Regions from separate parts of the Halobacillus sp. AWH4_228 genome, predicted to be linked through region 1. Evidence: predicted binding sites of a transcription regulator. Region 1 holds the regulator's gene; each other region holds the start of a gene.
What was found. Region 1 encodes LexA, which represses DNA repair genes until DNA is damaged. Its sites were predicted from a motif close to CGAACATATGTTCG; they were not measured.

Region 1 (10,814 bases):
GACTCCAATGGTGAAGATACCCCTTGGATGAGTAAAGTACCCGGTTTCCGTCCTCTGGGAGAAACAACATTCATTCTTACTCTTTATTATACCATAAGTCAAGCCATTTTCGAAAAGGTCACAAGCTTGTTCCTTATAAAACGGCTGGATGCTTCTATCGTAAAAGTTTATCACATGAGATTCACATATGTATAAGGAAGGCTGTCCCTATAGGAACAGCCTTCTCCACTTACTTCATAAGGTTTTCAGCATGTTTGACAACATTTTCAACCGTAAAGCCGTAGTTCTCAATGACTGTATTACCTGGAGCTGAGGCACCGAATGTGTCGATACCAATGACAGATCCGTCAAGACCTACATAGCGCTCCCAGCCGAAGGAAGCTCCCATTTCAACAGCCAGGCGCTTACGCACGCTGTTCGGAAGAACCTTTTCTTTATATTCAGCGGACTGCTCATTAAAGCGGTCGAAGGAAGGCACACTCACGACGCGGACATCATAGCCTTTTGTCTTAAGTTCTTCCTGAGCTTTAGCAATCAACTGAACCTCTGAACCAGAAGCAAGAAGAATGGCATCCGGCTCATCTTTATCTGAATCACTCAAAATGTAAGCCCCACGTTTCATACCTTCGTATGCATGCTCTTCTGTTCCTTCCAGTGTAGGAAGTCCCTGACGAGTCAACACAAGGGCTGATGGCTTATCTTCGGACTCAAGAGCAAGCCTCCAAGCTGCATTGGTTTCGTTCCCATCCGCCGGACGAAGCACGGAAAGGTTCGGCATTGCTCTTAAAGAAGCCAGCTGTTCCACAGGTTCGTGGGTCGGGCCGTCTTCCCCTACAGCAACGGAATCGTGAGTGAACACATAATTGACTGGAAGACTCATAAGAGCTGACAGTCGAACCGCTGGACGAAGGTAGTCACTGAATACGAAGAATGTTCCAGCATAAACTTTCAATCCGCCGTGAAGCCCCATACCGTTCAGGGCAGCTGCCATAGCGAATTCACGTACACCGAACCAGATGTTGCGGCCGGCGTAATTCTCACGGGAGAAATCTTCTTCGCCTTTCACAGCCGTTTTGTTGGATCCTGCAAGGTCCGCACTTCCACCAAAGAAATATGGAACGGCTTTGGACAATGCATTGATGGCGTCACCAGATGCTGCACGGGTAGCCGGACTGTCTTCGCCGACTTTATAAGATGGAAGTTCCTTCTCCCATCCTTCAGGCAGCTCTCCACGGATAGCGGCTTCCAGTTCTTCAGCAAGCTCTGGATAAGCTTCTTTGTAGGAAGCCATCAATTCGTTCCAGGACTGCTCTTTGTCCTCGCCATTTTTCTGAACTTTATCCTGGAAGTCCTGGTATACTTCATCAGGAACATGGAATGGTTCGTGTTCCCATCCGTAAAACTGTTTGGCAGCTGTTCCTTCTTCTTCGCCCAGTGGAGCACCGTGCGAATCAGATTTACCGGACTTGTTAGGAGAACCATAGCCGATCACAGTCTTCACTTCGATCATCGTAGGCTGGGATGTGTTGGCTTTTGCCTGCTGGATCGCTTGTCCGATCGTTTCCACGTCGGTACCATCCTCGACACGGATAACTTCCCAACCATATGCTTCATAGCGTTTTTCAACACTTTCGCTGAAGGAACGGTCAAGATCTCCATCAAGAGAAATATCGTTGGAGTCATAAAGGACAACCAGCTTTCCAAGACCAAGGTGGCCGGCAAGCGAAGCAGATTCCTGGGAAACTCCTTCCATCAAATCACCGTCACCGCAGATGGAGAATGTATAGTGGTCCACGACGTTGTAGCCTTCGCGGTTGTATTTTCCGGCAAGGTGGGCTTCAGCCATCGCCATTCCGGTTGCCATTGCGAGTCCCTGTCCCAGAGGACCGGTTGTTGCTTCCACACCGTCTGTATGTCCATATTCCGGGTGTCCGGGAGTTTTAGAATCCCACTGACGGAATGATTTTAGATCATCCATTGTCACGTTATAGCCGGAAAGGTGCAGAAGGCTGTATAGAAGCATGGATCCATGTCCTGCGGAGAGGACGAAACGGTCGCGGTCGAACCATTTTGAATTTTTAGGATTATGATCCATAAATTCCGTCCAGAGTTTATAAGCCATTGGAGCAGCCCCCATAGGCATACCCGGGTGACCGGAACTTGCTTTTTCTACTGCGTCGATCGTTAGTGTTCGAATGGTATCAATTGAAGTTTGTTCAAGACTTTTTGCCATTTCCAATAATCCCCTTTCTGTACAGGTATATGTACCATGTATTATCCTATAATGAAACAAGGCGTTGTGCAAACTTTTGTCCTCCGCCCTTCCTTAATTTCCCCGTGTTTCTGTAGAATTAAACGAAAAAAATCCGCACCTTTTAAAGAAGATGCGGATCGGTTCAGTCGTTTAGTTTTTCTTTTCGTTTTCCTGCATTTGACGCAGTTTGGCAGGAGTCACATCATTCCCGGCAGGATCGATAACCGTGACACCTTTCAACTGGTTTTTGAATGATTTACGGGCACTTTGTAAATATTCCTGACGCAGGTTCTTCTGTTCGCTTTTCTCTTCTTCCGATAATTCCAGCTGCTTTGATTTATTGGCTAATTCGTTTATACGGTCCAATTTTTCTTGAGATAACATAGATCCTTCTCCTTTTTTTATAGTCTGGATCAGCTTTAGAACATGAAAAAGACAAGCAGCCCTAAGACTCTTGTCTCCCTTATGTTCCTATAGTAACCTGCCTATTCTTCTTTTTCAAGTGATATGTACTCTTGATAGCGACGGTGAACCGTTGCCTTGGATACATCATACCCAAGCCCTCTTAGTGTTGCCGCAATGTCCTTGAACGTCAAATCACTCCCTCTGAGCCTGACAACCTCTTCGATCGGAAATTCCTTCCTCTCTCTCCCCGCTGCCAGATGCTGATTGGACAGGTTCGAAGATGGATCATAGCCTTCGGCGACCGCTTTCTGCATCCCCCGCCTGATTTTCATATTATGAATTTTTCTCTGGTACTCCTCAACGATGCCCACAATCTGAAGAACCATGGAGTCTGACTCGGAAAGATGCAGTTCCCCGTTATGGGTTAAGGAATAAACCTTAACATTCAACCGGTTCAATTGATGGAACAAAGCGATTTTTGTATTTCCCCTGCCCAGCCTCGTCTCATCCTGAACCAACAGAGCCTCTGCTTCGTGATTGGAAAAAGCATCAAGCATCTGGAAAACACCTTCCCGTTCAATCTCATACCCGCTCGCCTGCTCCTCTATACAGGCGGCCACTTCCATTCCATGGTGTTCGGCCATGGCATACAGTTCTGCCTTCTGTCTTTTCAAGGAGCTGACCTGGGCTTCCTTTTCCGTACTTACGCGACAATATAGGATTACTCTCATGATGTATGTCCCCGCTTCTACTGGTTTTCAAGATTTATCCGCTTGTAACCATAGAATAATAGAGAATAGCAAAACTAACAATAAACAAAACGATATAAGTGTAGTCCAGTTTTGATAGTTTATTAAACATAATTAACCCTCCATTTAAGAACGAACGTTCCTAAGAACCTCTGTTCGCGTTTTCTAATACCTATTATAGACGAATGTATGTTCTTGTCAACGACTTTTTTCGAACGCTTGTTTGTATTTTTGAGGATGGCATGGTACAATGTGGTTACTATAATCCTATGTACGAGGTGCTAATCTATGAGCAAACTTTCAAAGCGGCAGCAGGAAATACTAGATTTCATAAAAGAACAGGTTCTACTAAAAGGATATCCCCCATCTGTAAGGGAGATCGGTCAGTCTGTAGGGCTGGCCTCCAGTTCCACCGTCCACGGTCATTTATCCCGTCTTGAGAAAAAGGGATATATCCGCAGGGATCCTACGAAACCAAGGGCCATCGAAGTGATTGAGCTGGAAGAAGACCACAGTATCCCCCGCGGGGAAGCCACTTATGCCCCTGTCATCGGTAAAGTTACGGCTGGTTCACCGATTACGGCGGTAGAGAACATTGAAGAATATGTTCCCCTCCCGGATACGCTTGCAGGATCGGAAGACAATACGTTCGTCCTTATCGTTCAAGGAGAAAGTATGATTGAGGCGGGCATTCTTGACGGGGACATGGTCATTGTCAGACAGCAGCAGACTGCCCAGAACGGGGATATAGTTGTGGCTATGACGGAAGAGGAAGAGGCTACTGTCAAACGATTCTTTAAAGAGAAGAATCACATCCGTCTTCAGCCTGAAAATGCCACGATGGAACCGATCATTTTAAATGATGTATCCATTCTCGGAAGAGTCGTCGGCTTATACCGTACCGTTCATTAATACACATACAAAAAACGGCGGGAGCAATCCCGCCGTTTTTTGTATTGAACATGAGAATATGAACGTTAAGAAGCCCCCGTACGATTTCTTTTATTCCGTCTCCGGAAATCAGCAGAATAAATATTCTTCTTCAAAAATGTGCGGACGCTCTTCTTCTGCAGACAATAAGCAAGGATGGCATCAGGATGGTTTTTAATCACTCTTACAGAACGCTGAGACCAATGTTTCCCCTTAGATAAATAGATCATATCGATGATCTTCTTATTTTCTACAGACTGTTTGAAAATCGTTTCCATATTGCACACCCCTTAACCGAACATTTGTTCTACATTTATTATATGCAGGAACAAGGGAAATGTACACTGGAATGTTTTGCAGCTCTTTTATTTACTTAAATAATTTTTAATGTTTTGGGAGGTTTCCAATCTGGTTTTTCCCGTCAAGTCAATAAAATTACTCCCCTTAAGCCTATCTGTGCCTCCTCCAGCCACAATAATTTGTTCAGCCACCTGACGTTTTTCTGCTACGGCTCTAAGTGCAATTAATGCATTTTTACGGATTGCCAGCGCTTCAACGGCAGGAAAATCCGCAAAAGAATTTATGACAACTGCCAATTTTTCCATTTCCTCTTCTCCTTTATCCAGGTCTTCCAAGGCTTTCTGCACAGCCGCTTTCGTTTTCGGTCCATAAAAGCCGTCCACTTCAAGCTTCTGGTCTTTTTGAAAAGCCTTGACTGCCGCTTCTGTGGCAGGACCGAAGCTGCCGTCAGCTCCATAACCATTCATGGTATAACCCAGTTTTAATAAGTTCTCCTGCATTTCCTTGACTTCCGCGCCGGTATCCCCAAGCGAAAGATAGTCGATTCCGCCATTGAACGGAACTCCAAAGTATTCTAAAATGCCCCGGGCGTGCTCCTCTGCAACTTCTTTTTGAAAGCGTTCGTCAATCATCAATAATGCTTCCCGCTTGTTATCCATATAGCCGTTCTCTGTTAACACTGCCGGCATATCCGTTTCACGTAGAACGTGGAAGTTCGCTTCTTTAATCCCTCTGAAGTTTTGATCGGTGCCCTGGCGTAAGTATTTCGCAAGTGATGAAGCAAGACGCCCGGCGGACCGGTTCAAATATCCGGGATAGACGTAAAGTTCGATTCCGTTTGGATCTGCCCCGCCAAAGGACCCATCAAAAGCATTGTAGTGAACGGATACATAAATATCCGCATTGTTCTCATTGGCCGCTCTCGTCCTGTAGGATAATGGTGTGTCTTCATCTGTCGGTGCTACGAGAAGCACGCGGAATCCATGATCCAGCAGAATGTTCGATAAATACTGTACAACTTTACGATTGAATTCGTTCTCCTTGATTTGTCTGCCTAATTCCTGAATGTATGGCGTTCTTTTTCCCGGAGTTTCCATTCCATGTCCATCATCCAAAGCTACTGTACGTCCATTCCATTTCCCTGTTGGATTGATTAATCTTGCCATATACATCCCTCTCTCCACTCTTCCTTCCTGGAAAAGGGGGTTTACTAGGACATTCTTCTATCATCCTACTCCAAATGTATGCTTGGATAAGAACGTTGGTGTCGGCCTTTCCTATAAAATGATGAACCATGTTAGATTTTCTCCCAGGATTCGGGGTGATTCCAACGGCAGATGCTGAGGAAAATATAAAAAAGCCCCGACTTATGTAAGTCAGGGCCTTCTGTCTTTCTATTTAATAGGTCTGCAGATATTGCTCGCGCTCCCAAGGATGAACCTGGGTACGGAACATATCCCATTCGATTTCCTTCGCTTCAATGAAATGCTCGAACAGGTGCTCACCGAGAGCTTCCACCATGATCGGGTCTTCCTGAAGCTCTTCCAATGCATCATATAATGTTGCAGGAAGGTCTTTGACACCGTGAGCCTCACGTTCTTTTTTATCCATAACGTAAATGTTGCGGTCTACTGGTGCTGGAGCCTGAAGTCCATTTTCCACACCATCAAGACCTGCAGCAAGCAGGACAGCCATTGCCATGTAAGGGTTGGCGGCTGGATCCACACTTCTCACTTCAATACGTGTGCTGATGCCACGGGACGTCGGTACTCGAACAAGCGGACTGCGGTTCTGTCCGGACCAGGCTACGTAGCATGGCGCTTCATATCCCGGCACGAGACGCTTATAGGAGTTTACAGTCGGGTTGGTCACCGCTGTAAAGTTTGTTGCGTGCTTAATAATGCCTGCTGTGAACTGATAAGCCACATCGGAAAGCTGTTCCTTTCCACTTTCGTCAAAGAACGCATTGTTCCCATTCTTAAAGAGGGACATGTTGGCATGCATACCAGATCCGTTCACACCAAACAGAGGCTTCGGCATGAAGGTTGCATGCAGACCGTGCTGACGCGCGATCGTTTTAACAACAAGCTTGAAGGTCTGGATATCATCACAGTGTTTCACAGCATCTGCATATTTAAAATCAATTTCATGCTGACCCGGGGCAACCTCGTGGTGGGAGGCTTCGATTTCAAAGCCCATCTCCTCAAGTTCCAGCACAATATCACGACGGCAGTTTTCCCCAAGATCGGTAGGAGCGAGGTCAAAATAACCGCCACGGTCATTCAGCTCCAGGGATGGGTCGCCTTTTTCGTCTAATTTAAACAAGAAAAATTCAGGTTCTGTACCGATATTAAAGGCAGAGAATCCGAGTTTCTCCATTTTCTTAATGTTGCGCTTCAAGTTATAGCGCGGGCATCCTTCGAAAGGAGTTTCGTCCGGGTTGTAAATATCACAGATGAATCGGGCCACTTTCCCTTTTTCTGACGTCCATGGGAAAACGACAAACGTATCCAGGTCAGGGATCAGGTACATATCTGACTCCTCGATACGAACAAATCCTTCAATGGAGGATCCGTCAAACATCATTTTTCCGTCCAGTGCTTTGTCGAGCTGGCTTAGTGGAATCTCCACATTTTTGATTGTGCCCAGCATATCCGTGAACTGCAGACGGATGAACTTGACATTTTCCTCGTCGATTTTCTTAAATATTTCTTCTCTTGTTAAACCCATAGAAATACCCCTCTCCAACAAAAATTCATTAATGGAAGAATCTTGACATTTCTCCCTGCCTGATGGCTAGTTTTCCTTGTCTTCCCGCGGTGAATAGTTCCTGCTGCAGCATACGGCGGAGCTGTTTATCGGTCAATTCATTGTGAACTTCCTTCACACGGTCTCCATCGTATACCTCGTTCTCGGGCTGTTCTTCAAGCTTAAGAACTTTTTTGATTCCCGCCATATTCACTCCCTGGTCAATGAGGTCCTTGATTTCAAGCAGTCGATCAACATCATTGAAGGAAAAAATACGACGGTTCCCTTCAGACCTGGCAGGGTGGATCAGCTCGTGCTGCTCATAATAACGGATCTGCCTGGCTGTAAGGTCTGTTAACGATTGAACAATCCCCATCGGGAACAACGGCATAGAACGACGAATTTCATCACTCATCGATGTGCCTCCTCCCGTAAAGATGATACTTTTATTATACGTGACAGAGGGAAGATGTCAACATATGTGAGGAATGTTTACACTATAGCCGCGCTTTTTTGTAAGGGCTTTAGTAGGCTCTGGAATCCACCTTTACCATTCCTTCATCGGCAAGACCCTGCACCGCTTTCATCACAGCTGTTTTCACATGAGCATACGTAAGTCCGCCTTGTACATAGGCGGTGAACGGCGGGCGTACAGGACCGTCGGCCGTGAGCTCCAGGCTCGCCCCTTGTATGAAGGTCCCCGCAGCCATAATGACCTCATCCTCGTAACCAGGCATGGCACTCGGCTGTGGGGTTACATGGGAGTTCACCGGAGATGCCTGCTGAATAGCCTGACAGAATCGGATCATCTGATCGGCACTTTCAAAATTGACGGATTGGATCAAGTCCGTTCTCGGAGCATCGAAGGACGGATTCGTATCAAAGCCTAATTCACTTAAAAATCTGGATGTGAAGACAGCTCCTTTCAGCGCTTCCCCTACGACGTGGGGAGCGAGGAAAATCCCCTGGTACATTTCCTGGAGACTGTTCAAACTGGCCCCGGTTTCCTTACCGAGCCCCGGAGCTGTCAGCCTGTAGCTGCACAATTCAATGAGACTTTTATTCCCGGCTATATATCCGCCAATGCGGGCGATCCCTCCACCAGGATTTTTAATCAAAGATCCCGCGATAAGATCTGCTCCTGCTTCAAGAGGTTCTTTTGTCTCCACAAATTCGCCATAACAATTATCAACAAAAATGATGACATCCTCTTTCAAGCTGCGAACAAACGAAATGATTTCCTCTATCTTTTTAATGGGGAAGGAAGGTCTGTTGTCATAGCCTTTGGAGCGCTGAATCGCGACAACCTTTGTTTTCTCCGATACAGCTTCCTTGATTTTTCCTTTGGAAAAATCACCCGCCTCATCCAGAGGGGTGGACCGATACGTTACACCGAAATCTTTAAGGGAACCTTTATCCTCTCCACCCTCTGTACCAATCACTTCTGTCAGCGTGTCATAAGGATCCCCGGATATGTAGAGAAGCTCATCTCCCGGGCGCAGCACGCCGAACAGTGTCGTCGTAATCGCGTGCGTGCCTGAAATAAGCTGAGGACGGACAAGGGCATCCTCCGCCTTAAAAATCCGGGCATACAAGGCTTCCAGGGTATCTCTGCCGAAATCATCGTACCCATATCCTGTTGTTGGATTGAAATGGGAATCACTGACCCGTAGTTTTTGAAAGGCATCAAGGACCTTGGATTGGTTTTCTTCAACGATGCGCGCAATGTGTCTGTGTTGATCTGTAATTTGTGTTTCTACTTGTTCTTTCAAAGCTTGAATATTCATGCTGCACTCTCTTTCTATTAATAAATCTGATGTTTCAATGGATGGTCGGGATGGATATATCCGTGAAGGGCATACCCTTCCTTATCCTCATGGAACGTAAGCGATGTGACCATGCTGTACGTTTTGAACTGCTGCAGACGTTTCCCTTCAGAAGCAGGGATGAAGACGTCATACTCGTCCCATTCTTCTTTAAGTACCTCTTCGAGTTTATGAAGGATCCGCTTCAAATCGATGGAATCATGGACACTCACAGTTATAGAAGGAAATGAATCCGGAATGAAATCTTCGTTCAGAAGGTCCATCTTATTATAGACCGTAAGCATGGGAAGCTGCGAAGCACCGAGGTCTCCGAGCAGCTGCAGCACGATTTTCTCCTGTTGGATGTGATCCGGATGGGACGCATCCACCATGTGAACGATAAAATCTGCTTCCGTTACCTCTTCCAATGTGGAACGGAAAGCGGCGATCAGCGTTGTTGGAAGATCCTGAATGAAACCGACCGTATCCGATACGAGCGCCTGGAAGCCCGAAGGCAGGCTCATCTGCCGTGTCAAAGGATCAAGCGTCGCAAACAAAAGGTCCTCCTCGAACGACCGGCTGTCTGTGACTCTATTGAAGAATGTCGATTTTCCTGCGTTGGTGTAACCTACAATAGCCACCTGAAACGCCCGGTTTTCTTTTCTCCTCTTTCTATACTGCTCCCTCTGCTTCACAACAGCATCCAGCCGTCGTTTGATATCATCAATCCGGCGCTGGATATGACGCCTGTCTGTCTCAAGTTTTGTTTCACCAGGACCACGGGTTCCGATTCCACCCCCGAGTCGGGACAGTGACGTTCCCTGCCCGGAAAGACGTGGAAGGAGGTACTGCAGCTGTGCGAGCTCTACCTGAAGCTTCCCTTCTTTCGTCCGTGCCCGGCCGGCAAATATGTCCAGAATCAATTGGCTGCGGTCAATGACCCTGACCTCAGCGATGTCCTGAATATTTCGAAGCTGTCCTGGAGAAAGCTCATCATTGAATATAATCAGTTCCGCCTCATTATCTTCGGCGGCTTCCTTAATTTCCTGCAGCTTACCCTCACCAAGATACGTGGCCGGATGAACCCGGTCACGCTTTTGTGTAATAATCTTACACACTTCTCCCTCGGCGGTTTCTGTCAGGGACTGCAGTTCTTCCAAAGAAGACTGGAAGCGTTCCTCCAGCTCCGCCGGATCTTTTCTTGCTACTAAAATGACGCGTTCATTTGCGCTCATCTAAACACCTTCTTTTCTACACCTGTATCATCCACCTTCATCATAACAGAAAAAGGGGATCTATGAGTATCATCCCCTTTTAATGGACACGCCCTTCGTCTTTTGGAAATGAAAAATCTTCGGCTTCAAGCGTCATCAGTACCGCTTTTGCCGGGGACTCTTCTGTCATGATACGAAACGCGTGCCTCCGGACAGCTTCCTCGATCATATTCCTCACATATCTGGCATTGGAAAAATTCAAACGGGAGCGGGAGCAGACGGACCGCAGATGTTCGTGAAGTTTCACCTCAGCTGCAGGAGCCAACTGGTATTCCCTGTCTTTAAGCATCCCTCCGGCTATGGAAGACAACTCACGCCACGAATAATCCTTGAAGGAAAGCTTTAATGG
Region 2 (10,814 bases), 340 kb from region 1:
ATCGGTAACGTTGTAGGTGGGAAAGCTTCTAACAAAAACCCGCTCCGGGCGTTATTCTGGATGTTTGTGTTTCAAGCCGTCATCCTGTTTGGGTTGACGTTTGCTGCTCCTTTCAAGGTTGCGGGGCTTATCGCTATCTTCCTAATGGGGCTGTTTGCCTTTATGAACGTTCCCGGTCTTCAAGTGCTCGTCGTTAACCTGGCTGAAAAATACGTCCCATCCGCAGTCAATGTCGCATCTGCTTTGAACATTGCCGCCTTTAATGTCGGAATTGCCATCGGTTCTTTTGTCGGCGGAATCATCGTAGACGGTATCGGTCTTATTCATACCCCTTGGATTGGTGCCATCATGGTTGTCGGGGCTGTATTGTTAACAGGTTTATTGAGAAAAGTAGAACAGTAACAATGTTTGGGTTCTCTTTCTTTCGGTAATGAGTTTCGAGCAGATGAAAACAACAAACAATGAAGAGGAGGAAAATATCATGAAAACCAATATGAAAACATTGAATAACGGTTTGGAAATGCCGGAAATCGGCTATGGAGTCTTCCGCGTCGACGAAGGGGAAGCTCTTGAGGAAGCTGTTGTTACAGCCATTAAGGAAGGCTACCGAAGCATCGATACTGCTGCCATTTATGGGAATGAACGCAGTGTAGGAAATGGAATTAAGAAAGCCGTAGACGAGGGGATTGTAAAACGCGGGGATCTTTTCGTGACTTCCAAAGTGTGGAATGACGGCCTCGATTATGAAGGGACCATCAATGCCTACGAAGAAAGTTTAGAGAAACTGGGTCTGGACTATCTGGACCTTTACTTGATTCACTGGCCGGGGAATAAGAAATATGAACAGCCGTGGAAAGCTATGGAATCCCTTTATAAAGAAGGGCGCGTAAAATCGATTGGCGTTAGTAACTTCCAAGTCCACCATTTGGATGATCTGTTGTCCTATGCTGAGGTCAAGCCTGTTATCAACCAGGTGGAGTTTCATCCTAAACTGACCCAGCAGGAGGTTCGTGAATACGGGGAAAAACACGACATTCAAGTCGAGGCATGGTCTCCATTAATGAATGCGGATCTATTGGATCACCCGGTTATCCAGCAGCTGGCGCAGCGTCATGATCAATCACCGGCTCAGATTATTCTGCGCTGGGATATCCAGCATGATGTCGTAACCATACCGAAATCCATGACGCCTTCCCGAATAAAAGATAATATCAACATCTACAATTTTGAATTAACGGATGAAGAGATGAAAGAACTGGACGCACTCAATGAGAATGCCCGCAGCGGCCCGCATCCGGATGAATTCGATTTTTAATGAAACAGTGAAAGGACAGGGGAATCCCTGTCCTTTTGCTGTTTTTACAATTGTTTATTGTACTTTGGATCTGATGATTTCCTTCCCGCTCCATCGATATAGTAGGTTTCCTTTAACCGGTGGGCGTCCTCAGACTGAGTTTCCCGCTTCATGCGTTTCCTTCTTTTTCGATCGAAATAGATCGACACAGCAATAACGACAGCCAGAATACCGAGCAGCAGCCACAGCATAATCATCCTCCTCGGGTTTTATGACTTATATTCTCCTATTCCCGGTTTTTAGATGGCCTAGTGCTGTCTGACAGGAAACAGGGCATCCGGCCCATTATTTGTAAAAAAACGCAGGGGAATGTCATCATTTTGATATAGGAGCTATATCGATTGGACGGAATGTCTTTGCTTTTGGTAGGCAGCCGCTATTTCTGCTCCTAAGGCCGCATTGGATTTGATTAACGCGATGTTCGCCTGTACACTTTTTCCTTGTGTCGCCTTGTGGATATAATCAAGCAGGAAGGGGGTAACGTCCTTCTGCGTAATATTTCGCTTACCGGCTTCATGTAAAGCTTCCTCGATCATTTGGTTCATATAGGATTCTTCCAGTGCGCTGTGTTCAGGAATAGGATTGGCAATGACCAGGCCACCGTCAAGGCCGAGCGACCATTTGGTGTCGATGACAGCTGCGATTTCATCCGGATGATTGACTTGATAGTTGGAGGAAAAGGCGCTCGATCTTGTGAAAAAGGCAGGAAGCAGATTTGTTTGATAGCTGAGTACAGGAACTCCTTTTGTCTCCAGGTATTCCAGTGTCAGGCCGAGATCGAGAATGGATTTCGCGCCGGCACATATGACAGCGACGTTTGTTTGAGCCAGTTCCTCAAGGTCCGCTGAAATATCCATCGTGGACTCGGCGCCGCGGTGGACACCGCCGATGCCGCCTGTTACAAACACCGAGATACCAGCAAGACCGGCGCAGAACATCGTCCCTGCCACGGTCGTTGCACCTGTTTTTCCTAAAGCAGCAAGGTACGCAATATCTTTGCGGGACGCTTTGATCACTTCTTTTTCAGAGGCAAGTCTCTTTAATTCTTCTTTTGTGAGTCCCACTTTGATTTTTCCATCCATAATGGCGGTTGTGGCCGGTACAGCGCCATGCTCCCGTATGATGGAAGCCACGTCCTCCGCCGTTTGTAAATTATGAGGAAACGGCATGCCGTGTGAGATGATGGTCGATTCAAGAGCGACTACGGGGAGGTTTTCTGCCAGAGCGTAAGCCACTTCTTCGGAGATGTCTACATAAGGGTTCATACAAATTCCTCCACATCCTGGGTCAGCAGGGACGGGGTCAAATCCTGCCGGACCGTGTAGGGGGACTGAATGCATTTTACTGCATTCATCATCCCCGTTTTTATAATTTCCTGAAGTTCCATGCCTTCCATCCATCCGTATAAAACACCGGCACAGAAAGCATCTCCCGCACCAGTCACATCGCTGACATCCCCTGTTGAAAAAGAAGGGAAGTGATGGATACCTCCTTCCTTCTCCCCAACGACGACGCCGTCCTTTCCGGAGGTAATGGTCACTTTGTCGATGCCCATCTCCAGCCATAAACCTGCGGCGAGGTACCATTTTTCTTTGGAGTCAATAGACATATCGAATTGAGCTTCGGTTTCTTCAATATTGGTCATCAGCCACGTAAGTCCGTGCAGATCTTTGGGCAGGCGCTTCATCTTAGGGGCAGAGACGGTAACGAACGCAAGGGGGACCGAGAAACTGCGGCTCATCCTAAGCAGGAGTTCCAACGTCTCTTTTGGACAGTTGAGGTCAGCAACCATACATTCCGACTGCCTCATCTTTATTTCACTTTTCATAACAAGGGGAGGAACAATCGCCTCGAAAACCTCCATATCCGCGAGCGCAGTAAGCAATTCCCCCTGAGGATTCATCAATGCTGTGTATGTACCTGTGGTGGCGTGAGGGAGATGAAGAGTACCTTCCAGATTCATAAAGGGACGGGAGGCTTTTTCGATCATGTCCCAGTCAGCGTCCATGCCGGCTGCTGTAATAAGCGAAGGGTGAAAGCCCAGCCTTCCAAGGTTTTCGGCGATGTTTCTCGCTACACCTCCAGCACTGGAACGGGAATAGACAGGGTTGGATGTGTACATTTGAAGCGGTTCATGGGTGTGGAGTTTCCGGTCGACATTGGCGCCTCCGATGCAGAGGATCTGTCTGGATTTGTTCAACACATAGGCACGACCGAGAAGGACATTTTTCTGAACGAGACCGGAAATAATATTGGCTACTGTGGAACGGGAGAGTTGAAGAGCTTCTGAGAGGGTCTGCTGGGATATATAAGGGTTTTTGACAATCTGCTGGTACACCTGACGCTCACGTGTGGTCAACTTTTCCATTAATCATAATTCCCCCTTCATAAACAAATGTTTGAATAGTCAAACATTTGTTTGCTCTATTATAAGAACGCTTTCATGGAAAAGTCAATAAAAATCGAAGAGAATGGTGACAGGAAATCGTTTGTCCCGTTATAGTAGAAGAGATTACTCAGAGGAGGAATGGGATGCTTGTAAAACAAATTCATCATGCTGCAATAATTTGTTCAGATTATGAAATTTCGAAACATTTCTATGTACATATTCTCGGTTTACCGGTAATAGCTGAAAACTATCGGGAGGAAAAGGCATCTTATAAACTCGATCTTCAAGCAGGTGAAAATCAAATCGAATTGTTTTCTTTTCCATCCCCACCAGAACGGCCGGATGATCCGGAAGCAAGAGGTCTCAGACATCTCGCTTTTGCCGTAGAGGACGTGGAACGCTCCAAACAAGAGCTGGAGGAAAAAGGGGTGGTTGTAGAAGAGTTGAGGATTGATCCGTATACCGGAAGAAGATTTACTTTTTTCAAGGACCCTGATCAGCTGCCCCTGGAACTGTATGAAACAGGCGAAGAAGGAGCGGAGAGGTAACGCTTTGGAAACCTCTGTTGTTTTATCATTTATCGGGATTTCCCTTTTGTTGACACTGAGTCCGGGACCGGACATCCTTTTTGTGCTGGCTCAAAGTATTGTCCAGCAGGCCAAGGCGGGGATTGTTACGGCCCTTGGGCTGTGCACTGGGCTGGTGATCCACGTGTCAGCAGCTGCCCTTGGAGTATCAGCGGTCATCTATCAATCAGCGGCGGCGTTTGAAATCGTGAAATATGCAGGGGCCGCTTACCTGCTTTTTCTCGCTTTTCAATCCTTCCGGGGTGGAGCACCAGCGAATGGAGCAGCGCAGGGGAATTCGGAAAAATACCAAAAGCTTTACAGGAAAGGGATCCTTATGAACCTTCTCAATCCGAAGGTATCGTTATTCTTCCTTGCCCTTCTTCCACCTTTCGCCGATCCGTCCCGCGGGAGTGTTTCTCTACAGATGCTTTTACTCGGATTGATTTTTATCACCCAGGCTTTTCTTGTATTCTTCCTGGTCTCCGTGTTAGCAGAAAAAATTCAACAGCACGTGCTTCACCGGATTTCGACAGGAAAGCTCCAAAAAGCCCAGGGCCTCATCTTCAGTTTCATCGCCATGCAGATTATGATCAGTGGAAAATAATCCCTCTTTATGGAGGGGGTTTTTTGGCTGTAAAAAAAGCCTGTGCTAACCAGTTAGAGTTGTCCATTTGTCGTGTGAAGGGTCACTTTCCGCTTATTGGTGAATGAATGCCGCGGGCACGCCCTCCGCTGACTTGGTCAGGAAGGCCGCCTGCCCAAGTGGAGCGTTCGGTTCTGTTCCCGCAGGCATCACCACCGAACGCTCCTCGTGTCGGGTTAGAATAAATAGGAGAGTAAACAGGTTCGCAGATTCAAAAGAACGCTATGGGCTGCGCTGATGACGGCTGCCTGCCGGAATATAGCAAAGACTGTCCTCCATCCAGCAAGGGGCTTTCGCTCCTGGCGGTAAGAAAAAAAGCTTGTAAAGAAACAGGGGTTTCTCTACAAGGTGAAATCCCCCTCATTAAGGAGGGGGATTTCTATTTATGAGGATATCTGCTTGATTGGTGCGCCTGATTCAGCAGCGGCCTTCCTGATGTGAGCGGCGATCGTATCCCATGCCTCTGTGGCTGCTTCTGTGGGACCAAGATGCGTGAACAGGTGGTAACAGTCTTCAAATAGGCGGTGATGGACAGGGACACCTGCTTTTTTCAGCTTTTTCGCGTATCTCTCCGCTTCAGGCTTGAAGGCATCATATTCCGCTGTGATCATGACAGTTTCGGCTGCACCGCTGACATTCTCTGCGTAAACAGGCGATGCGTAGGGATGGACGTCCTGTCCTTGTTCAGGGACATAGCAGAGGTTCAGAAAATGGGCGAACTGAGGGTATTTGGAACGCCATTTATCTGGTTCTGGTTTTTCAGAAAACGGGGTAGCAAAATCAAGCATGGCACACGATAAAACCTGGAGGAGGGGCTGAGGCTCCTCTTGATCCTTCAAGTATAAACACAAAGCAGCAGCGATGTTGGCACCTGAGCTCTGCCCTCCGACCATCCACTTGTCAGGGTCGATGTTCAGACCTTCGGGATTGCTTTTCACCCAGGCCAATACTTCATAGAGCTGGATGATTGGAGCAGGGAAGGGATGTTCCGGCGCTTTGCCGTATTCTACATTGATGACCACACAACCTGTCCTGTTAGCCAGGTACCGGCAGTACGGGTCATCCATTTCTTTGTTATACATAATGAAGGCCCCGCCGTGGAGGTTTATATAAACCGGTGGTTTATTATAGGTAGAGTGAAGCGGTTCGTAATAGGTGACCGCTACTGGAGCAATCGAAGTGTCGACTAAAACATCGACCCGCTTCTTTACTTTCTGTTTTTGAATGGTAGACGTGCGTGCTGCTTTATTAGGAAGCATACGCAGGAGACGAGCAATCCACTGGATAAACATAAAAGACCTCTCTTTTTTTAGGGTAGTGTTCCCTTAGATATCCTACATTAATCAAACCGGCTGAGGTGAATACACCTTTGGAAAAAGGGGAAAACGAAGCCCGAGAAGCACCAGCTGATAAGGATTTGATTATTATGTATATGGAAAAGGAGAAAAGAAGGTGAATCGATGGTCTTCAATGCAGTTATATGGCTGTTCATCCATTTAGCTGTCAGCGGCATCACAGCTATGGCACCTGCTTCCTTTATCCGGTTCCTGCATCCATTATTAAGGACGAAGAGCTGGGAAGGTCGTGGGCGTATTTACCGGTCTTTCGGAATTCATAGATGGAAAACAATGCTTCCAGAAGCGAGGAAATGGGTGAACAAAGGTAGAGGAAAGACAGCGGCATCGATTAGAAACGTGTATGCATATAGTGAGCTGGAAGAGCAGCTTACCAGATCGGAACTCTCACACTGGATGCAGATTTTCCCTGCGCCCTTGTTTTTTCTATTTAATCCAGCATGGGCAGGGTGGATCATGATTATGTATGCATTGTTGTTTAATCTGCCCTTCATCATGATTCAGCGCTACAACCGGGCAAGAGTCAGCCGTCTTTCGGACAGGTTGCTCCATGCATTTCCGCAAAAGTAGAAAAGAGTCAGAGTGGAGCACTCTGACCGGCGTTTCATTTTAGTATTTAACATAAGCAGCTCCAACAATAATAAGGAGAATAAACAAAACAACAATCAGCGCAAAGCCTGCTCCGTATCCGTAGCTCATGATCTCACCCCCTGTTCATAATTAGTTTATGCGGGGGTTTTTGTTTGGGAAAGGCATCCATCATGCATTACGGTGAATTCCACGTTTTGCGGGGTGGATGATTTTTTTGCTTCAGACACATCCAAAACTTGTTTTTATCCGTATTCTATATAAAACGTGAAGGATTTGATAAAAACAGATATACTAGTATCATTATGGATTTAAAGGAGATTTCTGAATGGCCCAACCGACAGACTTGGATTTGTATGAACGAATCAGGCAGAAAGATAAAGAGGCCCTTGAAGTTCTTTACGACCGATATGAAAAATTGCTGTACTCCTTTGCCTTTCGCATGATGAAGGATTCGCAGGCAGCAGAGGAAGTCATGCAGGATGTATTTATGAAGTTGTGGAGAGGAAAAGGGGCCGGTCAGTATGTCAGCGGGCGGGGAAAGTTCTCCAGCTGGCTTTTGACGATTACCAGGAATGCTTCCATTGATTTAATAAGAAAGAAAAAAGTTCAGGAAGTAGAATGGGATCAGCGTGATTCTGTTCAAGAAGACCTGCCGGGCGTTGAGCAGGAAATTGAAGATAAAGAGGAGCGGGATCAGCTTCGAAGAGCTGTTCATACGCTCCCGGACGAACAACAGAGAATGATTTGTCTCTTTTATTTTCAAGGGATGTCTCAAAGAGAGATTGCGGAAAAATGTGATATTCCCCTCGGTACCGTCAAAGGACGTGTCCGGCTGGCGCTGAAGAAATTGAGAGAGCACCTTGAGAAAGAAGGGGGGATCGTTTATGAACGATAAACCATGTGACCACATCCTGGATTATATAAATGATCAATTATCAGATATCGAGCGAAAACAGTTTGAAAAACACTTATCCGAATGCCCCCGGTGCCAGGAAGAACTGAAGGAATTGGAAGACTTGATGGGGGATCTGCCGTCATATATGGAGCAGACGGAACCACCTTCAGGTATGAAGCAGAGGGTATTGGACGAAGTCTTCTCAAATGAGGAGGAAGACAACACACCTGTCCGTACGAAGAGACCTGTGAAGTGGAAAGCCTGGTCAGGTGTACTGGCTGCAGGACTGCTTCTTTCCATTGGTATGAACGTGTATACTGGACTGGAAGTATCCGATCTGGCCTCAGAAAATGAACAGTTGGAATCGAGCCTTACGGAAATCCAAACAGCTCTTTCCGAACTGGAGGACAGCGAATCCGGTACAGCTTCACCGCTTCAGCAGACAGAACTGGCTTCTGCTGAAGGGACCAATGCTGCTGGAACAGCTACGTTATTAAACCGGGAAACCAAACAGGAGCTTCTCGTACAAACGCAGAACCTGGAAAACCTGGAACCAGGCGAAGTGTATCAAGTATGGCTGATTGAAGGAGAGACACCGGAACCGGCTGGTGCTTTTACAACGAATGATACCGGCAGTGGTGGAGTAGCGTTTACGATAAATGAAGAAAAATCGTGGGATGCTGTTGCCATTACGAAGGAACCACAGACGGGCAACCAAACGCCGCAGGGAGATATTATTCTTCAAGCCGGACTTTAATAGAAGAGAGCTTTCCGTGGATAAGCGGAAAGCTCTTTTTGTTTTCGTTATGTTTCGCTGTCGACCAGTCTTCTGATTTCATTGAGGATCTGCTGTTGATCTTCAATCCGATTCACAAGTTCCCCTTCTCTTACAAGCCACTGCCCCCGCTCAAGCTCAAGCTCCTGAATCTGTTCCTGAAGAAGGGTGATCTCTCCTTGAAGGGTTTCCAATTCCTGACGCAGCTCTTCTAACTCCTTTTCCGAGCATGTGTCATCATAATACCAGTCATGAATGACCAGAGCAGTTTCAGGCTCAACTCTGTACGAATATTCCGGGTCGTTATTTCCGATGACCCATACGGAAAATCCGAGAAAATAGGAAAGATCCTCCAGCGTTTCCTTGTAGGCAGTCCAGCCATTCGCTTGAACAGCTGGAGATTTAACAGGAGAAACAGCCTCGTTCCAAGGAAACTTCAGTCCATATTCAAGAGCTGGAATGTTAAATCCGCCAAAATAAATCTCTTTTCCGGTGACTTCATGGAATCGCTGGATTTCCTGCAGGACGTTCTGCTTCCTGTTGTAAACCTCTGTGGATGTCATGGAAGCTTTGATTTGTTCGACAGTTGGAACTGCCTGATTGTTCAGTTCAAACCAGGCATCAATAGATATGAAATCGACAAGCTTCCAATAAGAGCGGTTGATTTTTGCTGTAAAATCCTGCTGTGTCTGAGGACTCCAGGATGCAGTATACCACCAGTTCGTACGCAATACGACGATACCTTCAAACTGCCGCCTCGTTTCTGTGATCATCGCCTCCCAGTCGGATTCCATGGATTCAAAGTTGACGAGGTTGGAGGCAATATTCAATCCCCAGACTTGATAGGGGATGGCGATGGTGGTAATTAAAGGATTGAGCACCGTCGTCTGCCACAACATAAACCATCGTTTTTTATCTGCGGGGTTCCATTCGGTTTCCCCGTACTGTCCTCCTTGGATGAATGGGAACGGCTCCAGCATCACTTGAATCCCTTTACTGGTCAAAACCTCAATCAATTCGACCGCTTTTTGTTTTTGAGCTTCATTGATTGTCATGGTTAATGATGTACGGCTGGGAATGTCCACCCTGATCGGTACATTCACAGTGTTTAAGTTCAGGCGGAGGATATCATTCAAAATCAGCTCCGGATTAAAATTATCCAGCACCCACAAGTTTCCCGATTTAATTTTCCCAGGCTGCACAGGGTTGTTTATATTATCCATAGTTATCGTAACCTCCAGGTTATGATCTTGTCTTAGGAATAGTGTATGCGCGTGCCCCTGCTCCGGCAGGGTGACAGGCCAGATGAAATGAAATAAGTAGATAGAAAACATACCAGGTCCCCTGACATAGAGCGCTTGATAGACGTTATTCCTGGTGGGGGTGACTAGTTTCCAAAAAAAATCATAGAAATAGTGATCCACATATCATCTCCTCTCGTTAGCTGTATGAAACCAATTCAAAGAGGAGTGGATGAATCAATGACACACAGAGTAAATTGGAAGAAGACTTTTGCAGCGCTTCCGCTATCAGCAGCTCTATTAATACCTACAGCGAGCCCGGCCTTTGCCGACCATCATGGCGACCATGAACAAATGGACAAAGTAACGGTAACTACCCCGGCCGCCGATCTTCGTGCGACTCTGGATCATTATCTTTCTGAACATGCCTACCTGGCTGTCGTAACGATGCAGAAAGGATTGGAAGGCGGTGAAGACTTTGAACAGGCAGCCGCTGCCCTGCAGGCGAATACGAAGGACCTATCCGGTGCTGTCGGATCTGTCTACGGGGAAGAAGCTGGCAGCCAGTTTGAAGACCTATGGTCCGAACACATTGGTTATTTCGTTGACTACGTAAAAGCAACAGCGGAAGATGATGAAGAGGGACGTCAGGCCGCCCTTGATAATCTTGACGACTACCGACAGGATTTCTCATCCTTTATGGAATCAGCAACAGGAGAGAGATTAGAAGCCTCTGCCTTGGCTGAAGGGCTTCAAATGCACGTAGATCAACTAGTTGGAGCTTTTGACAGCTACGAGGAAGGCGATTTTGACGAAGCTTACGAAAATCTCCGTATGAGCATCGAGCATATGTACGGTGTTGGTAAAGGATTATCAACAGCCATTACAGACCAGTTCCCGGAGAAGTTTGAAAATACAACGCCGGCCACACCAGCCGCTGATCTCCGTGCTGACTTGAACCATCTTCTCTCTGAACACGCAGCTCTTGCCGTTTTCGCTATG
Region 3 (10,814 bases), 980 kb from region 1:
ACACTTTCATTCTGGAGGATGCCTTCACCTGATCCTCCTCCCAGGAGTAGACATGGAGGGAACCGTTGGCAATCATTAGATCCACTTCCTTCAAGTCTCCGGCATCAAGCAGGGAATCCTCTTTAATCTCCACCGATTCTCCAAAAGCAAGATCAAAGTCGGCGTTCTTGATTTTATCCACCGCGTCATCAAGAAAGTTCACAATGCCATACTTTTTCTTCTCCGGCGGTTCCTCTCCTTCACGTTCAAGAGCACTTAAAAGCTTCGCTCCTTCTTCTGCATTGATCGTACCCTTTTCAATCATCTCCAATATTTTCATACGTTCTTCATTTACCGGCATATATTCACTCTCCTTTACCTATCTATGTACGTTGTTCCCATAAAAAAAGATTCAAAAACAAAAAACCATGGATCGGACGTAAGGTCTGATCCATGGCTGCTATCTTAAAAGTGCCAGCGGTAAAACCGCTCTGTTTTCAATCGTTCCAGCTGTTCAGCGGCCTGATCATGATTTTCGATCAAACTCATCATTCCGTCCGCCTGGGAAAGGTGGGCCTGAATGGCTGCAAGCTTCTTTTCCCAATAAGGGCGGATATCATAAACGATATCCGGTTCCCCTAATACATCCGCATGGCCGTTGGAAATGGCGTGCATCCATACATCCGGGCGCGAGGCCTCTTTCATCGATTTGACGGCCTCGACCGCTGCGGCTCCGAGAGCATCATGATCCGGATGGACCGCGTACCCCGGATAATGGGTGATGACCACCGTCGCCTCCAGCTCTTCCAGTCTCTTCTTCAAATGAGACGCTACCTGATCACGCGGTTCAAATTCAAGTGTCTTATCGCGGTAGCCGAGAAACTCCACTTTTATATCGAGTTGTCTGGCTGCTTCCTTCAATTCCTGTCTGCGGAATGTGGACAACGTCTCTCTGTTAGCAAAAACCGGGCTTCCCATATTCCGTCCCATTTCCCCCAGTGTTCCACAAAGGTATGTGACTGGAACTCCTTCATCCCTGAATTTAGAGATGGTGCCGGAAGCACCAAAGGACTCATCATCCGGATGTGGGAAAATGACGACCACATGCCCTTTACTCATCAGGATCCGCTCCGTGTGAAAATGGGGTCTCGCTGATTTCCAAAGCGACCATCAAGCGGCCTTCACGGTCATGCCCCGCCATCAGAAGACGGCCTTTTTCATCGATTTCATAATCGCTCAGCCCTTCGGCGTACACCCATCCGAGATCAAGTTTAAGACCTACACGGTAGCTGCCGCCTGTGCTGACGATTTTTCCGTGTTGATAAGAAACTTCCGCATTACGGATGAAAGCTCCCACGTTATAGGCATTCTCATCGAAGTGACTGGCGTACGCACCATTGGTTGTTTCCAAATGCACGTATACCGTTTTATTGGCTAACTGGTTGATTTTATCCTGAACTTTGTTCGGTTGTATTGATTCCACTCATATTCCTCCCGTCCAACCATTCTTGGTTAACGATACTTAATTTGGCGGCGGGCGTCAAAACATCTACTTGCCGGCCACTTGTTCGCGACTGTCCATCTGCTTTTCCATACGCTCACGGTCTCTCTCCAGAACGGGCTTCAAATACCGCCCTGTGTAGGAATCCTCCTGCTCAGCGACGTGTTCAGGCGTGCCACTTGCAATAATCCGTCCGCCATTTCCGCCGCCTTCCGGTCCTAGATCAATAATGTGATCTGCTTCTTTGATGACATCAAGGTTGTGTTCAATGACAAGCACCGAATCCCCATTATCAACGAGACGCTGGAGAACTTTCAGGAGACGGGAAATATCATCGACATGAAGACCGGTCGTCGGCTCATCCAAAATGTAGAAGGATTTTCCGTTGGACCGGCGGTGCAGTTCACTCGCCAGTTTCACACGCTGGGCTTCCCCGCCGGACAATGTGGTAGCCGGCTGGCCGAGTTTAATATATTCCAGACCGACATCGGCAACCGTCTGCAGTTTGCGCTTAATTTTCGGAATGTTGGCGAAGAACTCCAGCGCTTCTTCAATCGTCATTGCCAGAACATCGGCGATGCTCTTGTTTTTATACTTCACTTCCAGCGTTTCTCTGTTGTACCGTTTACCGTCACAGACTTCACAGGGAACATAGACATCGGGAAGGAAGTGCATTTCAATTTTAATGATTCCGTCTCCGCGGCAGGCTTCACATCGTCCACCCTTGACGTTGAAACTGAAGCGGCCTTTTTTGTACCCGCGGATTTTCGCTTCATTCGTCTGTGCAAACACATCACGGATATCATCAAAGACGCCTGTATAGGTCGCTGGATTGGATCTTGGTGTTCTTCCAATTGGTGACTGGTCGATATCAATCACCTTGTCCAGGTGCTCTATGCCTTCGACAGCTTTATGCTGTCCAGGTTTCTGCTTTCCGTTATGAAGCTTCATAGACAGCGTCTTATAGAGGATTTCGTTGATGAGTGTACTTTTCCCCGACCCGGAAACTCCTGTCACAGCCGTGAAGACCCCGAGCGGAATATTGGCATTCACTTTTTTCAGGTTGTTTTCTTCCGCTCCTTTCACTTTCAAGGAGCGCCCGTCGGATTTCCGCCGTTCAGAAGGCAGGGGGATAAACTGCCGGCCGGATAAATACTGGCCTGTCAGGGACTTGCGGTTTTTCATGACCTGTTTCGGTGTCCCCTGAGTGACGATATTTCCGCCGTGGGCACCTGCACCTGGTCCGATATCGATCAAGTAGTCCGCAGCGAGCATGGTATCTTCATCGTGTTCCACGACAATCAGAGTATTGTCCAGGTCGCGCATCCGCTTCAGCGTATTGATCAGACGATCATTATCCCGCTGATGCAGACCGATGGAAGGCTCATCCAGAACATAAAGAACGCCTGTGAGGGCGGAACCGATCTGAGTCGCCAGCCTGATCCGCTGGGCTTCACCGCCAGACAGCGTACCCGCAGAACGGGACAGCGTTAAATAGTCCAGGCCGACATTGGCAAGGAAGCTGAGTCGTTCACAGATTTCCTTCAAAATCATCCGGGCGATCGTTTCTTCTTTTTCCGTCAGTTCCACAGACTCAAAAAATTCTTTGGCCTCTGTTACGGAAAAATCAGTGGTTGTACCAATATGGCTGCCGTTGATCAAGACAGACAGAGCCTCTTCATTCAAGCGGTTGCCTTTACATTTCGGACACGGCTTCTGCGCCATGTATTTCTCCATCTGTTCACGGATATAATCGGAACTCGTTTCTCTGTACCGGCGGGAAATGTTCGGAATGACACCCTCGAAGAAAATTTCGTTCTCACGTACTTTGCCGAAGTCATTTTCATAGCGGAAGTAGACTTTTTCATCGCCACTACCATAAAGAATACGTTCTTTATGCTCTTCTGGAAGGTCACGGAACGGTTTGTCCATATCAATGCCGTAATGGTCCGCTACGCTTTTCAGAAGCTGCGGGTAATACTGGGAGCTCTGAGGTTCCCATGCAGCAATCGCATGTTCATTCAAGGAACGTCCCCAGTCCGGAATGACAAGATCAATGTCGACTTCCAGCTGAGTGCCGAGTCCATCACAGCGGCTGCAGGCACCATACGGACTGTTGAAGGAGAACATCCTCGGCTCCAGTTCACTGACGGAGAATCCACAGATGGGGCAGGCATGATGCTCGCTGAATGTAAGTTCTTCTTCTCCGATGACATCGACAATCGTGTTCCCATTCCCAAGATTCAACGCTGTTTCCAACGAATCTGACAGACGTCCTTCGACACTGTCTTTAATGACAATCCGGTCAATGACCACTTCAATGGAATGCTTTTTGTTTTTTTCGAGTTTTATTTCCTCGGAAATTTCCCGCATTTCCCCATCGACACGAAGGCGGATATACCCTTCCTTCTGGAGCTGCTCAAACACTTTCACATGCTCACCCTTACGACCGGAAACGACCGGGGCAAGAATCTGCATTTTCGTGCGCTCCGGATATTCCATCAAACGATCCACCATCTGCTGGACGGTCTGGGAACTGATTTCAATGCCGTGGTTCGGACAGGTCGGGCGTCCGATCCTGGCAAATAACAGACGGAGATAGTCGTAGATCTCCGTTACGGTTCCGACCGTGGAACGCGGATTTCGGCTTGTCGTTTTCTGATCGATGGAAATGGCCGGCGACAGACCTTCAATCGAGTCTACATCCGGCTTGTCCATCTGTCCGAGAAACTGACGGGCATAAGCACTTAAGGACTCTACATAACGACGCTGTCCTTCCGCATAAATCGTATCAAAAGCCAGTGATGATTTTCCGGACCCGGATAAACCCGTCATGACGACGAGTTTATTTTTCGGGATATCAATATCTATATTTTTTAAATTGTGGGCACGGGCTCCCCGAACGCTGATATGTTTACTGGGCATACTCCATCATCCCTCCGCTTTTAATTCCAGCAGAATGTCGCGCAGCTCAGCGGCCCGTTCAAAGTCGAGGTCACGCGCAGCCTGCTTCATTTCTGTTTCCATATTGTCGATCATTTCCTGACGTTCCTTCTTCGTCATTTCTGAAGGCTTCTTGCCTGTCTCATAGCTGATATCTTCTTCAGCGACGGCGGTTGCCTTAATCACATCACGGACCTCTTTCTTAATGGTCTGTGGTGTAATGCCGTGCTCTTCATTGTAAGCCATCTGTTTTTCACGACGGCGGTAGGTTTCATCGATAGCATACTGCATGGATTTCGTCATCTTATCCGCGTACATGATGACTCTGCCTTTTTCGTTACGTGCAGCACGGCCGATCGTCTGAATCAGAGAGCGGTCGGAACGCAGGAAGCCTTCCTTATCCGCGTCCAAAATGGTAACGAGTGACACTTCAGGAATGTCCAGACCTTCACGCAGCAGGTTGATTCCTACAATGACATCGTATTTACCGACCCGCAGATCACGGATGATTTCAATACGCTCCAGTGTTTTAATCTCCGAGTGAAGATACGCCACCTTAATCCCGAGGTCCTTCAAGTACGCCGTCAGATCCTCGGACATTTTCTTCGTCAGGGTCGTAACAAGGACGCGCTCGCCCTCATCTTTCCGCTTATTAATCTCCCCGACAAGATCATCAATCTGACCGTGGATCGGGCGTACTTCAATTTCAGGATCAAGCAGTCCTGTCGGCCGGATGATCTGTTCGATCATTTCAGGGGTATGTTCAATCTCATAAGGTCCAGGTGTTGCCGATACATAAGCGATCCGGTTGATATGCTCCTCAAATTCAGGGAACATGAGCGGCCGGTTATCAAGAGCCGATGGAAGTCGGAACCCGTGATCAACCAGCACCTGCTTACGGGCACGGTCCCCGTTGTACATCCCTCTTACCTGGGGAAGGGTCACGTGCGACTCATCAACCATAATTAAGAAATCGTCGGGAAAGAAGTCAAGCAGCGTATAAGGTGTCGCGCCTTCTTCGCGGAACGTCAAGTGACGGGAGTAGTTCTCGATACCGGAACAGAATCCCATCTCTCTCATCATTTCCAGATCATAGTTCGTCCGCTGCTCAAGACGCTGGGCTTCCAGCAGCTTTTCCTGGTCACGCAGTTCTTTTACACGCGCTTCCATTTCTGCTTCAATGTTGGCAATGGCTTTTTTCAATTTTGCTTCACGTGTGACGAAGTGGGAAGCCGGGAAGATGGCGACATGCTCTCGTTCACCTGTCACTTCACCCGTCAGCACATCCACCTCACGAATCCGGTCGATCTCATCTCCGAAAAACTCCACACGAATGGCATGCTCTTCTCTGGAGGCGGGGATGATTTCTACAGAATCTCCGCGGACACGGAACGTTCCGCGTTGGAAATCGATGTCGTTACGGGCATATTGAATATCTACAAGCTCGCGGAGAAGCTGATCTCTGTCCTTTTCCATACCGGAACGGACGGAAAGCACCTGGCTCCGGTATTCTTCTGGAGAACCGAGGCCGTAAATGCAGGAGACACTGGCAACGATGATGACATCATTGCGCTCGAACAACGATGAGGTAGCCGAGTGTCGAAGCTTATCAATCTCATCATTGATGCTGGCGTCTTTTTCTATGAAGGTATCGGAAGAGGGAACATACGCTTCCGGCTGATAGTAATCATAATAGCTGACAAAGTACTCGACAGCATTGTTGGGAAAGAATTCCTTGAATTCACTGTACAGCTGTCCAGCCAATGTTTTGTTATGGGCAATAATTAAGGTCGGTTTGTTCACCTGTGCAATGACATTGGACATCGTAAACGTTTTTCCGGTACCTGTTGCGCCCAGAAGTGTCTGGTGCTTTTTCCCGTTCTGGATCCCCTCGACCATTTTTTCAATGGCTTTCGGCTGATCTCCCTGTGGGGAAAATTTCGAAACTAACTCAAACTTCTCATCCACGACGAAAACCTCCGTTCCTTACTAGTTACACATTAGTTTACCACATCAGTTTATCATTCTAACATCCATCGAACAAACATTCGGTTCCGGATGCTCGAAAGATCTTTCTAACCATTCATTATACCCATGTTCAGTCATATAAAAAGCACTCTGCTCAGCGCAGAGTGCTCATTGATTAATTTTCGAATGTCTGGTTGTACTGGTTCACTTCAAATAAATCGGTCAGTTCAATATCCGGATTCTTATCTTTGAACCAACGGAGGGAGAAGTCATTTTTGAACAGGACAAGCGGATTGCCTTCCCGGTCTTCGGCAAGCATGTTCCGTTCATCGAACAATGATTCATCCACCTGATCCTCATTCAACCAGCGTGGGATCCTTTCCCCGAGCTGTGTCAATTCAATATCCACATTGTACTCGTTTTTCATGCGGTATTCGAACACTTCGTATTGGAGTTCACCGACCGCTCCGATGATGTAATCCTCAAAGCGATAGCGTTTGAACAGCTGGATCGCTCCTTCCTGCACGAGCTGCTCGAGCCCTTTACGGAACTGTTTGGACTTCATGACGTTTTTTGCGGTGACCTTTTTAAAGATTTCAGGCGGGAACTGCGGCAGTTCATCATACTGGAACCTGGATTTCCCTGTAACGATCGTGTCACCGATCCGGTAGACGTTCGGATCATAAATGCCGATGATATCTCCGGCGTAGCCCTCTTCAACCGTTCCTCTTGAGGAAGCAACAAACTGTTGGGACTGGGCAAGTTTAAAGGTTTTCCCTGTCCGGGAGAGTGTCACGTTCATCCCACGCTCGAACTTGCCTGAGCAGATACGCACGAAAGCTACACGGTCACGGTGCTGCGGGTTCATATTGGCCTGGATTTTAAAGATGAATCCGGAGAACTCTTCATGATCCGGTGAAACGACGCCTTCTGTCGACTTCCTTGGCGCAGGCTCCGGTGCCATATCAATGAAGCTGTTGAAGAATGTTTCCACACCGAACGGGGCCAGGGCACTCCCGAAGAAGACAGGGGTCTGTTCACCGCGCATGACTTTATCCATATCGAAATCTTCCCCGGCTTCATCCACAAGCATCATTTCTTCTTCCGCTTCCTTATACGTGGCGTTTTCGGTCAGCTCAGGATGCTGATCAAGTTCAGCATAAGGAATATATTCTTCTTCCTCATTCCCTGTGTACTGGACAAACTGCTCGTTCTGGCGGTCAAACACACCAAGGAAACGCTTGCCCATTCCGGCCGGCCATGTCATGGGATAGGTTTCGATATTCAGCGTTTCTTCGATTTCTTCCATCAGTTCAAACGGCTCGCGGCCTTCCCGGTCCATTTTGTTAATGAAAGTGAAGATCGGAATCCCACGCATCTTACACACTTTAAACAGCTTCAAGGTCTGCGCTTCGATTCCTTTTGTTCCGTCAATAACCATGACCACACTGTCTACGGCTGTCAGCGTCCGGTACGTATCCTCACTGAAGTCTTCGTGACCAGGTGTGTCGAGGATATTGACTTGATAGTCTTTATAAGGGAAGTTCATCACACTGGAAGTTACGGAAATTCCACGCTGTTTCTCAATTTCCATCCAGTCGGATGTGGCGAATTTTCCGGTTTTTTTCCCTTTGACTGTACCCGCAGAACGGATCAAGTTACCCAGTAAAAGCATTTTCTCCGTCATCGTCGTTTTACCGGCGTCCGGGTGGGAGATAATAGCAAACGTGCGGCGTTTTTTCATTTCATTTTGTATATCATTCATCGTGATATCCTCCGTCGTATTAAAAATTTCTATATGAATGGGGTGGAAAGGATATACGTCCTACATGATCTGATTCACTCCATAAAAAAAGCGCTCAGACTTATAAGCGCCTTCCTCGTATTTTTTATATGATACATTGAAAGTTAGCATAACCAACCATTAAAATCAATCACCCGGACAGGATTCCAAAGGCCGGGGCGTTCTCCTGGACCGCTTAAACCTGTTATAATGAAACTAAAACTGAGAGTAAGGATGCCAAGTATGCAGAGCTACTTATTACAACCGAAAGATATAAAGAAAATTACCGGTGAAGCCTTTTATTCACGAGGAAAACAATATTTTGAATCCGGCAAAGTGTACGGACTTTCCCATAACAGCGCTATCCATTCCTGGCGCGCTGTTGTTGCGGGCACTCATGATTATGAGGTGCGCGTCTTCTTTTTTGAGGATGATGATGTGGAGGCCACGTGTGAGTGTGCCGCCTACTCCACCTATTATACGTGCAAGCACATTGCTGCGGTACTGATTGCCATCCGCGAAAGAGCCCTGGAGGAGCTTGCTCCGAAACTGGCTGACAAAGGCCGGAACCGTTCGCCCAGGACGACAAGCCAGGACCGGATGTTTGCGGTCAGTCTATTCGAAGCCTTCCGTCAAAAACAGGAAAGCCGTACAGGGATGGACACGAAAAAGCCGCTGCGCATTCAATATTCCCTGCATATTCAATCCATTCTCGGCACACGCAGCCTCGGGATTGAATTAAAGCTTGGAGAGAAATACCCCTACGTTATTAAAAATATCCGTGAACTGCTGGAGTACATCCGAAAGCAGCAGCCCTACCGCCTGACCAAATCGTTTACGTACGATCCTGCTGAACATACGTTTTCGGAAGAGGATCAGGCCATATTCCAGCTGCTTCAAAGGGCGTATGAGCAGGAGCAGTTTTTTGAGCAGCAGTGGAATACCGCTGAACAGAAAATCTTGAAAATCTCCCCCGCCCTCGTCCACCAGCTTCTGCCCCTGCTTGAAAAGCAGGAGACGGAGGTCATCGAACGCGGCAGCCAGGCGGGTCCACTCCATTACGAAGAGTCTTTTCCTGATTTAACGTTTTATGTATCGGAAGAGCGCGGACATTTCCACATGCATATGAACCATTTAAAGGATTATGATTATTTATCTGATTACCACCTGCTTTATAAGGAAGGAAACTTCTATCCCGTCGCTCAGGAAAAGGAGGAAGTGATCCGGACGCTGTATTCCATCCTTCCCTACAACTCCAACGGCAGCCATACGATCAGCCATAATGATATGGAAGGGATCGTTTCGTACGTCCTGCCGGAACTGGCAACGATTGCGGATGTGAATCTGGACACGTCCGCCCAGCAGAAAATCAACCAGGAAGATCTCAGGGCTGAAGTGTATCTTGATTTCCAACAGTGGACATTAACGATCGATGTGAAATTTCATTACGGCGACCTTGTCATTGACCCTTTTAATGATAAGGAACGCCCCGGACAGACCATTGTTCAACGCGACTTTGAGACAGAACAGAACATCATGCAGATTATTGAATCCGCCGAATTTAAATTCGACGGGGAGATGGTGTATTTAGAAGACGAGGATCGATTGGAAACGTTCCTCTATCAATACCTGCCTTCTTTAAAGAAATACAGTGACGTATTCTTATCCGGAGCGGTCCGGTCACTGTTTGATGATCAGCAACATGAACTGCAGGCGTCCATTGACCTTGAATCCGATGGCAGCTGGCTCGATATCAGCTTTGCCATCGAAGGCATCAGTACGGACGATGTAACAGAAGCTTTAAAGGCGGTCATTGAACGGAAAAAGTACTACCGATTATCCGATGGGGCGCTGATGTCCTTGACCTCTGATTCATTTGAGCGTTTCCAACGACTTGTGGAGGACTTGAACTTAACCACCGGAGATGTGGAGGACAACCATTTTCAAGTTGCCGCTGCACGAAGCCTGCAGGTGGATGAAACGCTGGACACGAACCTTTCCGACCGCAGCAACCGTTATGAAGAACTGGTCACCCGGCTCCGGTCCCCCCAGTCCTTTGAGATTGATCCACCCGAGAATCTGCAGGCAGATCTCAGGTCGTATCAGCTGACGGGTTTCCGGTGGATGAAGATGCTCAGTCATTACGGACTCGGCGGCGTCCTCGCTGACGATATGGGGCTTGGCAAGACGCTGCAGACGATCTCTTACATTCTCGATGAAAAGCAGGAGGGATCCTTAACCGCTCCAGCTGTTATCGTCGCTCCAGCCTCCCTTGTTTACAACTGGAAAAAGGAGCTCGAAAAATTCGCCCCGTCCCTCACGGTGCAGGTGATGACCGGTGACCCTTCAGAACGCCAGGCCGCCTTTGAACAGGCGGAGGGTAAAGATGTGTGGATCACCTCTTATCCCCTGCTCCGTCAGGATATTAAGCACTACGAAGATAAGGACTTTCATGTCATGGTCCTTGATGAGTCCCAGGCCATCAAAAACGAATCAACGAAAACAGCCTCTTCCGTCCGGTCCTTGCGTGCGAGACACCGGTTTGCCTTGAGCGGAACGCCGATCGAAAACTCGCTGCAGGAACTGTGGTCGCTGTTCCGCGCCATTATGCCCGGATTCTTTACAAGTAAGAAGAAGTTC

Region 2: the regulator LexA is predicted to act here: its motif matches at 3,763-3,776, upstream of ACXADP_RS08995 (carbohydrate kinase).
Region 3: the regulator LexA is predicted to act here: its motif matches at 6,461-6,474, upstream of uvrB (excinuclease ABC subunit UvrB).

What each region holds. Positions count from the first base shown of each region.
Region 1 is NZ_JBSWTE010000001.1:2,134,276-2,145,089, forward strand. It holds gene tkt (transketolase) at 230-2,233, opposite strand; gene ACXADP_RS10835 (DUF896 domain-containing protein) at 2,405-2,638, opposite strand; gene ACXADP_RS10840 (YneB family resolvase-like protein) at 2,740-3,390, opposite strand; gene lexA (transcriptional repressor LexA) at 3,697-4,320, shown strand; gene ACXADP_RS10850 (hypothetical protein) at 4,386-4,616, opposite strand; gene ACXADP_RS10855 (N-acetylmuramoyl-L-alanine amidase) at 4,704-5,804, opposite strand; gene glnA (type I glutamate--ammonia ligase) at 6,037-7,368, opposite strand; gene ACXADP_RS10865 (MerR family transcriptional regulator) at 7,397-7,801, opposite strand; gene ACXADP_RS10870 (methionine gamma-lyase family protein) at 7,911-9,173, opposite strand; gene hflX (GTPase HflX) at 9,191-10,426, opposite strand; gene ACXADP_RS10880 (AAA family ATPase) at 10,506-10,814, opposite strand, start outside.
Region 2 is NZ_JBSWTE010000001.1:1,791,491-1,802,304, forward strand. It holds gene ACXADP_RS08975 (MFS transporter) at 1-402, shown strand, start outside; gene ACXADP_RS08980 (aldo/keto reductase) at 482-1,315, shown strand; gene ACXADP_RS08985 (hypothetical protein) at 1,360-1,545, opposite strand; gene ACXADP_RS08990 (pseudouridine-5'-phosphate glycosidase) at 1,687-2,619, opposite strand; gene ACXADP_RS08995 (carbohydrate kinase) at 2,616-3,722, opposite strand; gene gloA2 (SMU1112c/YaeR family gloxylase I-like metalloprotein) at 3,887-4,291, shown strand; gene ACXADP_RS09005 (LysE family translocator) at 4,296-4,916, shown strand; gene ACXADP_RS09010 (alpha/beta hydrolase) at 5,339-6,247, opposite strand; gene ACXADP_RS09015 (glycosyl-4,4'-diaponeurosporenoate acyltransferase CrtO family protein) at 6,416-6,880, shown strand; gene ACXADP_RS09020 (YjcZ family sporulation protein) at 6,920-7,009, opposite strand; gene ACXADP_RS09025 (RNA polymerase sigma factor) at 7,227-7,796, shown strand; gene ACXADP_RS09030 (anti-sigma factor) at 7,786-8,553, shown strand; gene ACXADP_RS09035 (glycoside hydrolase family 113) at 8,601-9,905, opposite strand; gene ACXADP_RS09040 (copper amine oxidase) at 10,053-10,814, shown strand, end outside.
Region 3 is NZ_JBSWTE010000001.1:1,156,033-1,166,846, reverse strand. It holds gene ACXADP_RS05670 (DUF4097 family beta strand repeat-containing protein) at 1-340, opposite strand, end outside; gene bshB2 (bacillithiol biosynthesis deacetylase BshB2) at 445-1,098, opposite strand; gene ACXADP_RS05660 (YojF family protein) at 1,091-1,462, opposite strand; gene uvrA (excinuclease ABC subunit UvrA) at 1,529-4,405, opposite strand; gene uvrB (excinuclease ABC subunit UvrB) at 4,412-6,391, opposite strand; gene ACXADP_RS05645 (peptide chain release factor 3) at 6,567-8,156, opposite strand; gene ACXADP_RS05640 (DEAD/DEAH box helicase) at 8,418-10,814, shown strand, end outside.